4 regions of the Ruegeria sp. AB8 genome follow, and region 1 is predicted to be linked to each of the others. Evidence: riboswitches for the same ligand, from Rfam matches in the RefSeq annotation. Region 1 holds a riboswitch; each other region holds the start of a gene.
The links. Region 1 has a riboswitch for cobalamin ahead of ACR0CG_RS08940 (DUF1636 family protein). Riboswitches for the same ligand answer to the same signal wherever they lie in the genome.
Positions count from the first base shown of each region.

Region 2: another riboswitch for cobalamin. It lies ahead of ACR0CG_RS05275 (DUF4198 domain-containing protein); the one in region 1 lies ahead of ACR0CG_RS08940 (DUF1636 family protein).
Region 3: another riboswitch for cobalamin. It lies ahead of ACR0CG_RS19260 (DUF1636 domain-containing protein); the one in region 1 lies ahead of ACR0CG_RS08940 (DUF1636 family protein).
Region 4: another riboswitch for cobalamin. It lies ahead of ACR0CG_RS03055 (hypothetical protein); the one in region 1 lies ahead of ACR0CG_RS08940 (DUF1636 family protein).

Region 1 is NZ_JBQGAB010000007.1:60,423-63,625, forward strand. It holds gene ACR0CG_RS08930 (ABC transporter substrate-binding protein) at 1-306, opposite strand, end outside; gene ACR0CG_RS08935 (ABC transporter ATP-binding protein) at 325-1,110, opposite strand; gene ACR0CG_RS08940 (DUF1636 family protein) at 1,107-1,463, opposite strand; cobalamin riboswitch at 1,565-1,767, opposite strand; gene ACR0CG_RS08945 (Mur ligase family protein) at 1,876-3,203, opposite strand, start outside.
Region 2 is NZ_JBQGAB010000003.1:285,547-288,749, reverse strand. It holds gene cbiM (cobalt transporter CbiM) at 1-375, opposite strand, end outside; gene ACR0CG_RS05275 (DUF4198 domain-containing protein) at 382-1,167, opposite strand; cobalamin riboswitch at 1,297-1,496, opposite strand; gene ACR0CG_RS05270 (LacI family DNA-binding transcriptional regulator) at 1,855-2,880, shown strand; gene ACR0CG_RS05265 (winged helix-turn-helix domain-containing protein) at 2,885-3,203, shown strand, end outside.
Region 3 is NZ_JBQGAB010000022.1:3,077-6,279, reverse strand. It holds gene cobW (cobalamin biosynthesis protein CobW) at 1-928, opposite strand, end outside; gene ACR0CG_RS19260 (DUF1636 domain-containing protein) at 925-1,305, opposite strand; cobalamin riboswitch at 1,400-1,607, opposite strand; gene ACR0CG_RS19255 (hypothetical protein) at 2,095-2,430, shown strand; gene ACR0CG_RS19250 (YybH family protein) at 2,602-3,108, opposite strand.
Region 4 is NZ_JBQGAB010000002.1:190,459-193,661, reverse strand. It holds gene ACR0CG_RS03070 (bifunctional 2',3'-cyclic-nucleotide 2'-phosphodiesterase/3'-nucleotidase) at 1-316, shown strand, start outside; RNA gene ffs (signal recognition particle sRNA small type) at 356-454, shown strand; gene ACR0CG_RS03060 (alpha/beta hydrolase family protein) at 454-1,362, opposite strand; cobalamin riboswitch at 1,528-1,748, shown strand; gene ACR0CG_RS03055 (hypothetical protein) at 1,836-2,243, shown strand; gene ACR0CG_RS03050 (protein-tyrosine phosphatase family protein) at 2,245-2,748, opposite strand; gene ACR0CG_RS03045 (DNA polymerase III subunit gamma/tau) at 2,919-3,203, shown strand, end outside.

The DNA.
Region 1 (3,203 bases):
GTCGGGTTCGACGGCCACAAGGTTCTCGACCGTTGGGTATTTGGGCGCAAGCTCGGGAATATCGCCGCGCAGCGTATCGAATTCCGGGCTGGTTTTGTACCATCCGGTGATGCCGGTCAGCCCGACGATCTTGTCTTGCAGACCCAGCGCAAAGGCCATGTCGGTCATGTTCATATCGTGCACGACAATCCGCTCGGGTGCAGTTTCAAAAACTAGCGACTTGCCGCAATTGTCGACGGCAATTTCTTGTGCCGACGCACCGCCTGCCAGGGCTGTGGTCAGGACCACCGACCAGATCTGTTTCATTCAAAGATGCTCCTAGGGTTAGTTTGAGACCGAGGTTTTTCGGATATCCAGCGCCGGAATCACGCGGCCCTCATGGTGAAAGCACAGGTAGTCGACGCCAAAGGTTTCCCGGACCCGGTCCGAGGTCAGCACATCGGCCACGGGACCAAAGCCCGTGAGCCGCGCGGATTTCATCATGGCCACGTGAGTGGCGAATTCGGGGATCATGACGAGGTCGTGGACGATCATGACCACCGTTATGCCCAACTCGGCAACGAGCGACAGCATCCGCCCCTTGGCGTCGGGGTCCAGATGGTTTGTCGGTTCGTCCAAAAACAATAGTGAAGGGTTCTGTGCCAGAGCACGCGCGATATGCGCGCGTTGACGTTCGCCCCCGGAAAGTACGCCCATTCGTTTTTCCGCCAGATCACTCAGACCTGTCAGGTTCAAAACCCTGTCCAGTTCGGCGGCGTGGCCCTCTTTCGACCGGTCAGCCCGGATCGGGATTCGCCCCAAGGCCACATATTCCCGCAAAGACAATCTGCTATCCGGCAGCTCGTGCTGGCTGACAACAGCGATCATTCGGGCGCGCTGGTTGGCGGGCATGTGTTTCAGGCTGCGCCCATTGATCAAAACGTCGCCCAGCGCCAGTTCGGCTGTGCCGCACAACAGGTTCAGAAGCGTCGTCTTCCCGGCCCCGTTCGGCCCGGCAATTGCAAGGATGGCACCTTCTTCCAGTTCGAAAGACGCCGCTTGCAGCAGTACATCACCATTCAGCGCATAGTACTCGACGTCACGCACGGCAAGAAATGCAGAGGTCGTCATGAATGCTCCTCCAAAGTCATTCGGGGCAAACGGGAAAGGGTTTTGTCAAAAAGCGCGCTCGGCCTGTCGGACGCGCAGGTCCATCCATCGGCACTGTTCTGATATTGCAACGCGAATTCGGCCAAGGCCGCGATGTCATGCGGGGTCCGGATGTCGCCGAACAGGTATTGGGCTTTGCCGGCGGCCTGAAACCCAACAGTTGTCGGCTGCGCACACCCGGCCATGCAATCGACCGTGCGAATGGCAAACGCGGACGGCAGCGCATCTGACAAAGAAGAGCGTATTTTGTCCGCAGACAAATCACCGTTGCATGTCGAACAGATCAGAAGAACATGATCAGTGGCGTCTGACATGGTCCGCTCCACTTGTTGCCAAGCGCGGACAGAAGGTGCTGATCATGTAAACACGTGACTGACGTGCCATCTAAGCCTCCTTCCAGGGCGCCCCGCCCCGGGTTGGTTGAACATTGATGGCAGGTCTCCTGACTCGCGGGTCCTTGCTTGGCCTTCCTTCCCGGCCCATTCGGCCAGTGGGTGTTTGGCGTCGCTCACCGCTTACAGTTGCGGGGGCAGTTACGGACTTGGCCCACTGGGCCGCACCGTATTCCCTTTTCATCCCTCGGGTCTTCCTTCGGGAACCATCTTCTAGCTAAGTGCCTCAGACCCGGGCATGCGTCAATACAGAATTGTTGCCAGGACACTCTGTTCGGCGGCGGAGCGGCATCCATCGGTAACTGCCCGGGTGCCTCGCGTTCAGCGTGCCGGTTCAATTCTCCAGCAGTTTCAGAACCTGTTCGCGCTCGGACAAGACCAGCAACAGGGCAAGATCGCCCGGTTCGATCTGATCCAGTATTGTCCTGCTCGCCTCGACCGGGGAAGGCGCGCTCAGGATCTGCTCATCCCGAAGACCGTTGTTCATTGCCGCCTGCTTAATCAGCTTTGGAATCTCACCAAGGTTGCGTCCCCGCAGATAACCCTCAAGCTCGGCAGCGACGATCACATCCGGCTGGAACCGCAATGCCGTTTGCGTGACATCGATGATGTCCTGATCGGACCGGTCCCCGGCATGGCTTAGCAGTATGAAGCGGCGCTTTGCCGGAAGTCCGGACAAAGCCTCGCACACCGCTGCGACCGAATGTGGGTTATGCGCAAAATCGACAAAGACGCGGGCGCCGCTATGGGAAAACTCGTTGCACCGGCCCGGATTATCTTTGGCGTCTGGCTTGAAACCGGACAATCCCGTGCGAATGGCCTGCATCGGGATATCCAGTGCGCAGGCCAGACACAGCGCAGTCATTGCGTTGAGGATATTGTACCTGGCAGCCCCACCCATAGCGAGCGGTACATCGTGAACCGAAATCACCGGTTGTTCCGTGGAGCCATCGAAGAACACGATCATCTCGTCCCGCAGGAAGGCACAACAATGTCCTTGCTCGCGGGATTGTTGGATCAGTGCGTTTTTCTGGTCCAGCGAGAACCACCAGATCCTGCAGGACGTGTTCAGCGCCTCATCCCGGACAAAGGGGTCATCCGCGTTCAGGGCCAGAACGCCATCTTTCTTAAGGGTGCGATGCACGGCGAACTTGGCCTGCGCCAACTCCGGAACCGTGTTGACGCCGTACTGACCCAGATGATCATTGGCGACATTTGTGACAGCCGCAGCCGAGGCGGCATGGGTTGGAAGACCCCGGCGCAGGATTCCGCCACGGGCAACCTCCAGACAGGCGACTTCAAGCCGCCGGTCGCGCAGCAGCATGCGCGCTCCGCCGGGGCCGGAATAATCACCACGGTCGAGGATGTCGTCGCCGACGCGGACAAACTCGGTCGAGGTCAGCCCGGCAACCTTGCCCGCCGCCCGGGCGATCGCCTCAAGCAGCCGGGTCGTTGTGGTCTTGCCATTGGTTCCGGTGATGAAGGCGACGGGGATGTTGTGCAAGGCGTCCCACTCGACTTCATCAGGCGCAGGCAGAGCGTTCCAGGCCCAGGTCCGGCTTCCGACCCCGTGGCCGATCGAAATCTCGTCGTCGTCACACAGGATATCGACGCCCCGCGCCGACGCCGCCTGGATCAGGGCGATCAGGGCCGGATTTGCCT
Region 2 (3,203 bases), on a different contig from region 1:
GCCACGTGCGATCAGGCGACCAAAGATCATCCAGGTCAGCACCGCCGGAAGGGCGATATTCACCGTGTTGATCCCCAGCACGGTCAATCCGCCAAAACCAAAGAACACGGCCTGCAGCAGCAAGCCGACAAAAAGGGCCGGAAAGGCGGCCCAGCCGAGCAGAAGCCCGGCCAGACCGTTCAGAATCAAATGCACAGACGACGGGCCAATCGGCACATGGATCAGCGAGGCGACAAAAAAGCTGGCCGACAACACGCCCGCCGTGGGAATGCGATCCAGATCCAGCGATTTCAGGCCCAATGCGATCCCGCCAGCCGCGGCGACCGCACCGCCGATCACGACAGGGTTGGAAAGGGCTCCGTCGACGATGTGCATTCAGGCTTACTCCAGATCCCAGGCGCGGATCCAGATGACCGCATCCTGGCTCAGCTCTTTGCCTTCATGCTCGGTTTCCGGGCCCACGCCCAAAGCGGCGAAGCCCCAGTACCCGGCTTTTGGCACACCAAAAGTGAAATATCCGTTGTCATCCGAAATCGCGACCAACGCGCCGCCCGGCAATGGGGACACGGTGGCGTCCTTCGCGCCGGTGCCGGTCATGTCCGGTGCTGCGGCGATGTACTCGATTTCGATTTTTGCGCCGGCGACGGGCTGTCCCTCGCTCAACACGCGACCGGTAAAGGTTGACCCGGCGATGATGTTGTAAGGCTTGTTCAGCGGCAGAATCTCGGCGGCCAGCCCCTGCGGCTGATCCCAATCGGTCGGCAGTTCGTTTCGGTTGAGGTAAGCCTTGGTGATCTGCTGGATATAGATATCCTCGGATTCTTCGTAGTAAGGCGCAGGAACTGTAACCACCACATAGTCACCCGAGCGCTTCACCGGAATCGAGCCCAGGAACGCTTTGGCAATGTTGTCCGGTCCTTCAAAGGTGGTTTCTTGCAGCGTACCCATCAGATCGGTTTTTTCACCGTTGTGGATCACAAAGAATTCTTCCGGTTTTTCCAGGGTCATCACGTGACCAGCTTCAAACGGGTGCCAGAAAACCAGTTTGACCGGAACGTCACCGGGGCGTTCGATCATCGTGTCGTCGGTATATTCCAGCAGGAAATGGGCCTGCGCCAATGCAGGCATCGCCAAAGCAGCCGTTGCAGCCACCAGCAGTTTTTTCACAAATCGAGTCCTTCTCACGTCGCGCCTTCCCCGGAACAATTCTGCTTTGACGATGGGGAACGCGAAGCCATCTGCCTTGTCGGGCAAACAGATCCGGCGCACACCCCGTCGCCGATGATGAACGCCCCTTCCAAGGGCGCATGTTCGGCAGGTCTCCTGACTTGCGGGTCAAAGCGCTAAACTAACCTTCCCGGGATACCCCAGTGGCATTATCAGCCGCGCTCGCCGCCTACAGTTGCGGGGGCAGTTGCAGAGTTGGCAAAATGTGCCGCACTGCATTCCCTATTGCTTCCGAAGATGTCCCCGGAACCGAACATGGCGCGTTCATGCCAGAATATGTAAGACACGGTCAACAATTGATTGCGGCGTTGCATGGGCCATTTGCGAAATCAGAAATTGCATGTTCGCGCTTGCTACGCGGTTTGGTATGCGCCACCGCGAGTGTGTGTGTTTTCCTAGATCTCTTTATGTGTTCAATAGTCGTCGGTTCAGTTCGCGGACTTGAGATTTTTAGGCCTGAAACTGCGGGCGTTGACTCGCGTGTTTAATTGAACTCGTTACAAATATGTAGGGTCGCTCCGATGCACAAAAGGTCCGACCGGCCCAGCGCCCGATGCAGAAGCAGAGTTGTTGTACTTGTCGCCGTGTTCACGCTACCATCGGGCAAAACAACAGTGCAGGTGCCTCGTGACCACAGAAACAAAACGCCCGCTCACCCTTCGCGATGTCTCGGAAGCGTCGGGGGTATCCGAAATGACGGTCAGCAGGGTCCTGCGCAATCGGGGTGATGTATCGGATGCGACCCGAACACGGGTTCTGGCCGCCGCAAAAGAGCTGGGATACGTGCCCAACAAAATTGCGGGTGCGCTGGCATCCAGCCGGGTCAATCTGGTTGCGGTCATCATCCCCTCACTGTCCAACATGGTCTTCCCCGAGGTCCTGACCGGCATCAATCAGGTTCTGGAAGACACCGAATTGCAGCCAGTGGTCGGCGTGACCGATTATTTGCCGGAAAAAGAGGAAAAGGTCCTTTACGAGATGCTCTCGTGGCGGCCTTCGGGCGTGATCATCGCAGGCCTGGAACACACGGAAGCGGCCCGGGCGATGCTGGATTCCGCGGGCATTCCGGTGGTCGAAATCATGGATACCGACGGCAAACCCGTGGATGCGATGGTCGGCATTTCACACCGCCGTGCCGGCCGTGAAATGGCGCAGGCCATTCTGAAGGCCGGATACCAGCATATCGGTTTCATGGGGACCAAGATGCCTTTGGACCACCGCGCGCGCAAACGTTTCGAGGGCTTTACCGAGGTTCTGGGCAAACACGGGATCGAGATCGAGGACCGCGAGTTCTACTCGGGCGGGTCGGCACTGGCCAAGGGGCGCGAGATGACGCAGGCGATGCTGGAACGATCGCCGGAACTGGATTTTCTGTATTATTCCAATGATATGATCGGCGCTGGCGGGCTGTTGTACCTGCTGGATCAGGGGATCGACATCCCTGGTCAGATCGGGTTGGCGGGGTTCAACAATGTCGAACTGCTGCAAGGTCTGCCCCGCAAACTGGCAACCATGGATGCCTGCCGGCTGGAAATCGGCCGCCAGGCCGCAGGGATCATCGCGGCACAGCTGGCCGACCCGGAAGCCGAGATTGAAACCCGCGTAACCCTGACGCCAAAAATCAGCTACGGCGACACACTGAAGCGGCGTTAGAGTCTTGGCACTGCCGAAACTGGACAACCGGACAGCCCGTGCGGTGTTCATGGATCGTCACTTGCTGTCCGAAACCCCGTCGGGCAGCGCAAAGGGCGCGGATCTTCTGGACCTGATCCGACGGCTTGGTTTTGTTCAGCTGGACAGTATCAACACCGTGGCCCGCGCCCATGACATGATCCTGTTTTCGCGCAGGCCCACCTATCGCAGCACACATCTGAAGCGCCTGTATGAACGGGACAGGGCGCTGTTCGAGCATTGGACACATGACGCCGCCGTCATTCCGATGGAGTTCTACCGGCATTGGCACCTGCGCTTTCAGC
Region 3 (3,203 bases), on a different contig from region 1:
GATGACGCACCCGGGCACCGACAGCCTGAACCAGCAGACGCATCGGTTTGCCGGCAACTGCCGCATAGCCCTTGACGCGCAGGATGTTCAATTCCCTGGCCAGACGTTCGATCTTGGCAACCAGATCGAGTGGATCGCTTTGCTCCGGCAGTTCGACGATGATGCTTTCGAAGTCGTCATGTTCGTGGTCGTGATGACCGTCGTGATGCGACGGACGCGCGTCCATGTCATCCTCGGCTGCAGCTTCCAGACCGAGCACGACGCGGACGTCTACGACGCCTTCGGCAACCTCTACGACGGGCAGCGGGCGCGGGGCCTCGGCTGCGATGACCTCTTTGGCTTTGGCAACACCCTCTGGCCCTGCCAGATCGGGCTTGGTCAGCAGGATGATATCGGCGCAGGATATCTGATCCTCGAACACCTCGGAAAGAGGCGTTTCGTGGTCGATCGAGTCATCGGCCAGGCGCTGGGCATCCACCGCCTCGACGTTCGGAGCGAAGCGACCTGCCGCGACCGCCTCGGCATCGGCCAGAGCGATCACGCCGTCCACAGTGATTTTCGAGCGGATATCGGGCCAGTCAAAGGCTTTCAGCAGCGGCTTGGGCAGGGCGAGGCCGGAGGTTTCGATCAGAATGTGATCGGGGCGCGGGTCCAGCGCCATCAGCGCTTCGATGGTCGGAATGAAATCATCGGCCACGGTGCAGCAGATGCAGCCGTTTGCCAGTTCCATGATGTTCTCTGCCGGACAATCGGGAATGGCGCAGGATTTCAGAATATCGCCGTCGACGCCCACGTCGCCGAATTCATTGACCACGACCGCCAGACGTTTGCCCTGCGGGTTCTGCATCAGGTGCTTGACCAGCGTTGTCTTCCCTGAGCCCAGAAAGCCGGTGATCACAGTGACGGGAAGTTTCTCAAGAGTGCTCATTTCAGGGCTCCAATCGGGGGAATGCGGGAGGCGCAGTTTTTGCGGAAATGTTCGGGGCGCTCACGCCATTTGACCAAGCCGTCCTCGGTCGCCAGATATTTGGTCGCACCGTCGACAATGACGTCAACGTGTTCGGCTTCGTTCAGGTTCTCATAGACAAAGGTCCAGCGACCCGGTCCACCGCGCAGCACGATCGAGCAGCCCTGATCGCAGTTCGACAGGCATTCGACGGGTTTCAGCGTGATGCCTTCGGGCAGGTCGGCCTGTTGCAGCGCTTTGTGCAGCAATGTGCCGGGGCGTTTTTCATCATCCTCGACGGGCAGTCCACGGCGGCACGTGGTACAGACCAGCAACTCGACTGGTGCGGTCTCGGTCATGTCTCTCATCCCCCCAAATCCTCTTCGCGGGGGACGGGGTTTCATGCGGGCCACGCGTCTGCACATGGACCCGACACCGGAACACCCCGCCCGGTTTCTTCTTCGGGTGCTGGCAGGTCTCCCGGCTTGCGGATGTCAGAGGCTTGCTCTGGCAGATGTCCCGCCTTCCCGGCCTTTCGGCCAGTGGCTATGGGCACCCTCTCCGGTCACGGTCGCGGGGGCGGCTGCGTTTGACGGAAAAACCGCTGACGCATTCCCTTTTCATCCATCCAGGGATGGACACCAACGGGTCGGACATGCGGCACAGGCGGGGGACTTGTCAAGCTTCAGGATGCGCGGTTTTGCCGCCGGAAGGGAAAAGCGACCTGAGGTGGTCACTCAGCGGCATCGCCGGGCGCTTGCTGCGCCGGAAATCCTGCGTGATTGAGGGGTTCAGTGTGATGTTCGCTGATTTTGGAAGGGGTCGGCGGGACCCGGCCAGGCGGGGCAGATTCGGCTTCAGAGCCACTGGGGCAGGCCGTGTGTGGACGTTGCGGCGACCAATCGACCGTCATCTCCGAGCATCGCTAAACCGAGGGATTGGGGTTTCGTTGATTAAGTAGCCGCCGTTCCGACCGGCTCGGGGTACTCCATTTCAGTATTCGCGCAAGACCCGGCAAAAACGACCGCTTCGAGATCGAATCTGATGGCCGTCTTGCCGTGCACAGAGTAGCCAGAATTTTTGCAAAATTATGCCTCAAACTGTCCTTAGCGGGCGTCGGCGAACAGAATATGCCAGGAAACAAAAAAATGAAAAAGTTAGCAGCTTTTCTTGTGTTCTTACCCGTCGCTGCAGTTGCGGAAGACCGGGTGTTCGAGTGTGAAGCGCCGGATGCAAAATATCCGGAAATGGCGGCCACGCTGGTCAAATACGAAGGCCAGAACAAAGGGCATATTACCATTGGTGATATCGACAATAAGGCTGAGGTGTATCCCGGCCTCGACACCCTGACTTACCTGTATATCGGTGACGGCTTTACCCTGAATTACAACGTGAATCTCAAGACTGGCACGTTTGACTATTCGGCTTCGGGCAGCAAATCCGGATGGGGCAAAGGCAGCTGCAAGGAAGTTGTGGCCCAGTAATTCGCTAATGCCCGGTCTGCGGGTTGGGCCTTTCGGTTGCCGAGAAAAGTACTTGCCTGGTTCCGTCCTGAGGCCAATGTAGTTGGCCGTGGACGGAACCCGGTTAAAAGCGGCCGATCCAGTATGTGTCCAAGCCATCTGGGCGGCGTGCCAACCAATCAAATCTTTTGATCAGCAAGGTTCGGCACGCCCCGAACACGCGGGCGCGATTGATCTGCCGGCGCTGAAGGTATTCGCGTTGGACCAGATATCCCGCGCCACGCGCCATGTTCCGTCATCTTCGAGATGGTAGATATTGATGCCATGGCCCGTGGAAACAGTGGCAGGGCCCGGGTCACGCGGAACATCGGTGGCGGTAAACTCATAACGCTCAAACGCCCAGTCCGCCGCCACAACAAATTCCAGCGATTGCTTTTTCCAACTGGTGTGAACGGCGTCGAAATACCCGCGCACCCAAGGCCCGACCTTGGCTTTGCCTTCCATAACAGGCGCGCCGGGTGCGATGAAGACCACGTCATCAGTGACCGTCTCAAGGAATTGATCCAGTTTGTTCGAGTTGATCGCTGCAAGATACGCTACGTGTGCGGCTTGCGGAGTGTCGGCTCTGGTGTCGGGCAGCGCCGGTGTCGCGATAGCCAACCCTATTCCAGTAAAAAGCATGGTTATCCTGATAGTCATATCGGCCTCCAAGCATTTGCGGCGATTGGACCTTGCCGGTTGTTCAAACCCGCCTATCAACGCAAAACGCATTGCAGGACGATCGTATTGCAACG
Region 4 (3,203 bases), on a different contig from region 1:
GAAATTCGTTGTGGCCCTGAACAGTTACCGGGCCAGCGGCGGCGGACACTTCCCAGTTGCGCATCAGGCCCGGCAGATCGATCTGCCGACCTTACCCATCAGGGACGTCCTGCGCGACTATCTTTCGGGGGGATTACCGGGCGACCCGATGCAATCTGCGCCCTTCCCCTTCAGCCTTGTCCGGCTTCCCGGCCACGCTTCGATTCTGAAAACCGGGCCGGGAGCAAGGGCGCATCTCTCCGAACTGGACGCATACGATCCGCATGTGCTGGGGCATGACCCGGAAGGCTTTCTGCGGATCAGACTGTCACTCTGACGGGTTGTCTTCCTGGCGCAACTTCCCTATATCGACGATTGAGAGGTTGGCGCGGGCGAGCGCCTCGCCAACCTGGTCAGGTCCGGAAGGAAGCAGCCACAACGAGCCCCGCTTGGGTCGATGTCCAACCTCTCACTTCATCCCGCAATCGTCACATCTTTCCGGTCGGAACGGACTTGCTGCTCCGCAGACTCGATCAGCCTCGGCCAGACCGCTTTGTTTTTGCGCGCAAAAACACCAATGTGGCCAATGGATTTCAGCCCGAAATCCTTTGGTTCAAGCACATGACGGTTGGCGTCCGGGCCGTATAGCTCGGCCAGCCTCCGGACCGCATTTTCAGGCACCATCTGGTCGTCCGAAATCGCAAACAGGTCAACCGGACCACCGGCCCGCGACCAGGTCACTGCGGGCAGGCCTTGGCCAATTTCAGGCAGATAGCTGTTCGGCGAGGTGCACCATTTTCGCCATTGCCAGTAGACCTTTGACGGCAGGTCCGAACCAAACCCAATGGCCTTGCCGGGCAGATACCCCAGCATATGAACTGCAAAAGGCGCATGCCCGTACCAGAAGATTCCGGCCAGCCCCCGGTAGGGCCAGGGATGATCCGACAACGTAACCAGGCCGGAACACACACAAATCATCCGGTCGATCTGATCCACATCCGATTGCAATGGCCCAAGCATACCCCCCAGCGAATGACCAATGGTCCACTGCCGCGCACTTGGGAATCGCCGCCGCATCTCGGCCCGGGCCGCGGGAATATCGATCAGCGCCCAATCGGACATGGTGACACGCGAATCCTTCAAACGCCCCGATAGCGATTTTCCGAAATCGCGGTAATCATAGGTCAGACAGGCAATGCCCTGCTCTTCCGCCAGCCACCGGGCAAAATGCTGATAATAGTCCTGGGGAACGCCGGTCGCGCTGTTCAGAACAACTACGATATCAGGCGCTGCAACAGGCAGGTACAGACGACCCGACAGCATAGCCGTCCCGGCGGGAAATCGTATGTCTTCGGTCAAGACCTGTTCCTGTATGTCCAACATCTCATGCTCCGCTCTCAACTGAACAGTTCAGTTCACCTATCTGTCAGGCCAGTCGCCCGCTCAAGTCAACCCGGTGCAAACATGACCAAACGTCCGCTTTCCCGACCACGCATCGGACCAAATGCCTCGGCCCGCGCAATGCGCTTGACTCGGGGACCCCGCAACCGCTAGCGATGAGGCGATGGTTTCCGCGCCCTTTCCGGGGCCGGGATGAAAAGGGAACACGGTGCGGTTCTGTCTGGCATTGCCGGAAGGAACCAAGGCCGAGACTGCCCCCGCAACTGTAAGCGGTGAGCAATGCCGAAACACCACTGGCCGAAAGGCTGGGAAGGTCGGCAAAGCGATGACCCGCAAGTCAGGAGACCTGCCATCGATACTGAAACCGAAACTCGGGCGGGGTGTCCGGGCAGGTCCTGATGGCATAGCCCCGTCACACCTGATCCTTGCCCCGCGCCGCGCGCGGAGGGCGCATTATGATCTGGAAGACAAGGACACACGAATTTTCTGCCACTGTGTGCCAGCGCACCGGCAAACCCTGTCCGGCACTGGCGCAAATGGCGCGGGCTCTGACGCGCGCCGTGGCAAGCGCCGGCCCGGCCGCAACCCCGCAATTCGCCATTGAAGGCAGCAGCGAGCTTGCCCATTGCCCCGAAGGGTGCATGGCCCGGTTCCACGCGCGGCCAGACAAAATCCGGGTGTTTTGCGGAACGAATGAGGAAACTCCGGGCGACAGGTTGGAGGATTATGCAGACATGATGTTCTGCGCAGAGTTCCGTGCGCTGCCGTCCGCAATTCTGTCGGACCCGCCCTGCGCCATGCTTGAAGCTTCGGCCCTGGCAGGTCGCCAAGTAGCGGCCCAGGCCGGACATTTGTCGGCCTGACCTACGGGTCCGCGCTGGCCGGAATCAATTGCGTGGCCCATGCCAGTTGTGCATCTGTTTCAACCGCACAGGGCCGCACCGCCCTCAACCGTTTCAGGGCTGCACCCGGTTGCTCGCCACATTCGACCATCAGGCGCAACACCACCATTCCGGACCGGCCACAGCCGCCCCGGCAATGCACCAGAATGCGCCCGCCCCCTGACAGGGCATGGCGGACGGCCGCGCTTACATCGGGCCAGCGCGCGGTCACGGCGTCGGGGGGTGCACCGAAATCTTCGACCGGCAGATGGACCCAGCGGCAGGCGCGCGCCTGAATGTCGGTTCCGAAGTCACGCGCGCCGTCCTGCAGCATCTCGACTTCGGTCGTCATTGAAATGACAAGACCTGGCTTCCAGTCGGAAATCGCATTCAGGTCCTGGGCATATTTACCCCCACGCCCCGGCATTGATGTCAGGGCCAGAGTACCTCCTCCGACCTGCAGCGCATGAATAATCATCTGAGACATGCAACGCGCCCTCCTTAATCGTTACGCACAAGAATCCGGTCAAAAATGCTTTCGCCTTCATTTTTACGCGCATCCCGAAGCATTCCCAAATGAATTTCGCGAACCGGCTGTGGACGCAGGCGGCGGCGCACTCTACGCTGCACTTCTGATACGAATCCGACAGAGCAGAAATGACCGACTCGCCACGCCCCGCTTATCAGGTTCTTGCCCGCAAATACCGCCCGGAAACCTTTGCCGACCTGGTTGGTCAGGATGCCATGGTGCGCACCCTGAAAAACGCGTTCGAGGCAGACCGGATCGCGCAGGCCTTCATCATGACCGGCATCCGCGGCACCGGCAAAACGACAACGGCGCGGATCATCGCCAAGGGCATGAACTGCATCGGCCCCGATGGCGACGGCAAACCGACGACCGAACCCTGCGGCCAATGCGAACATTGCGTGGCGATCATGGAA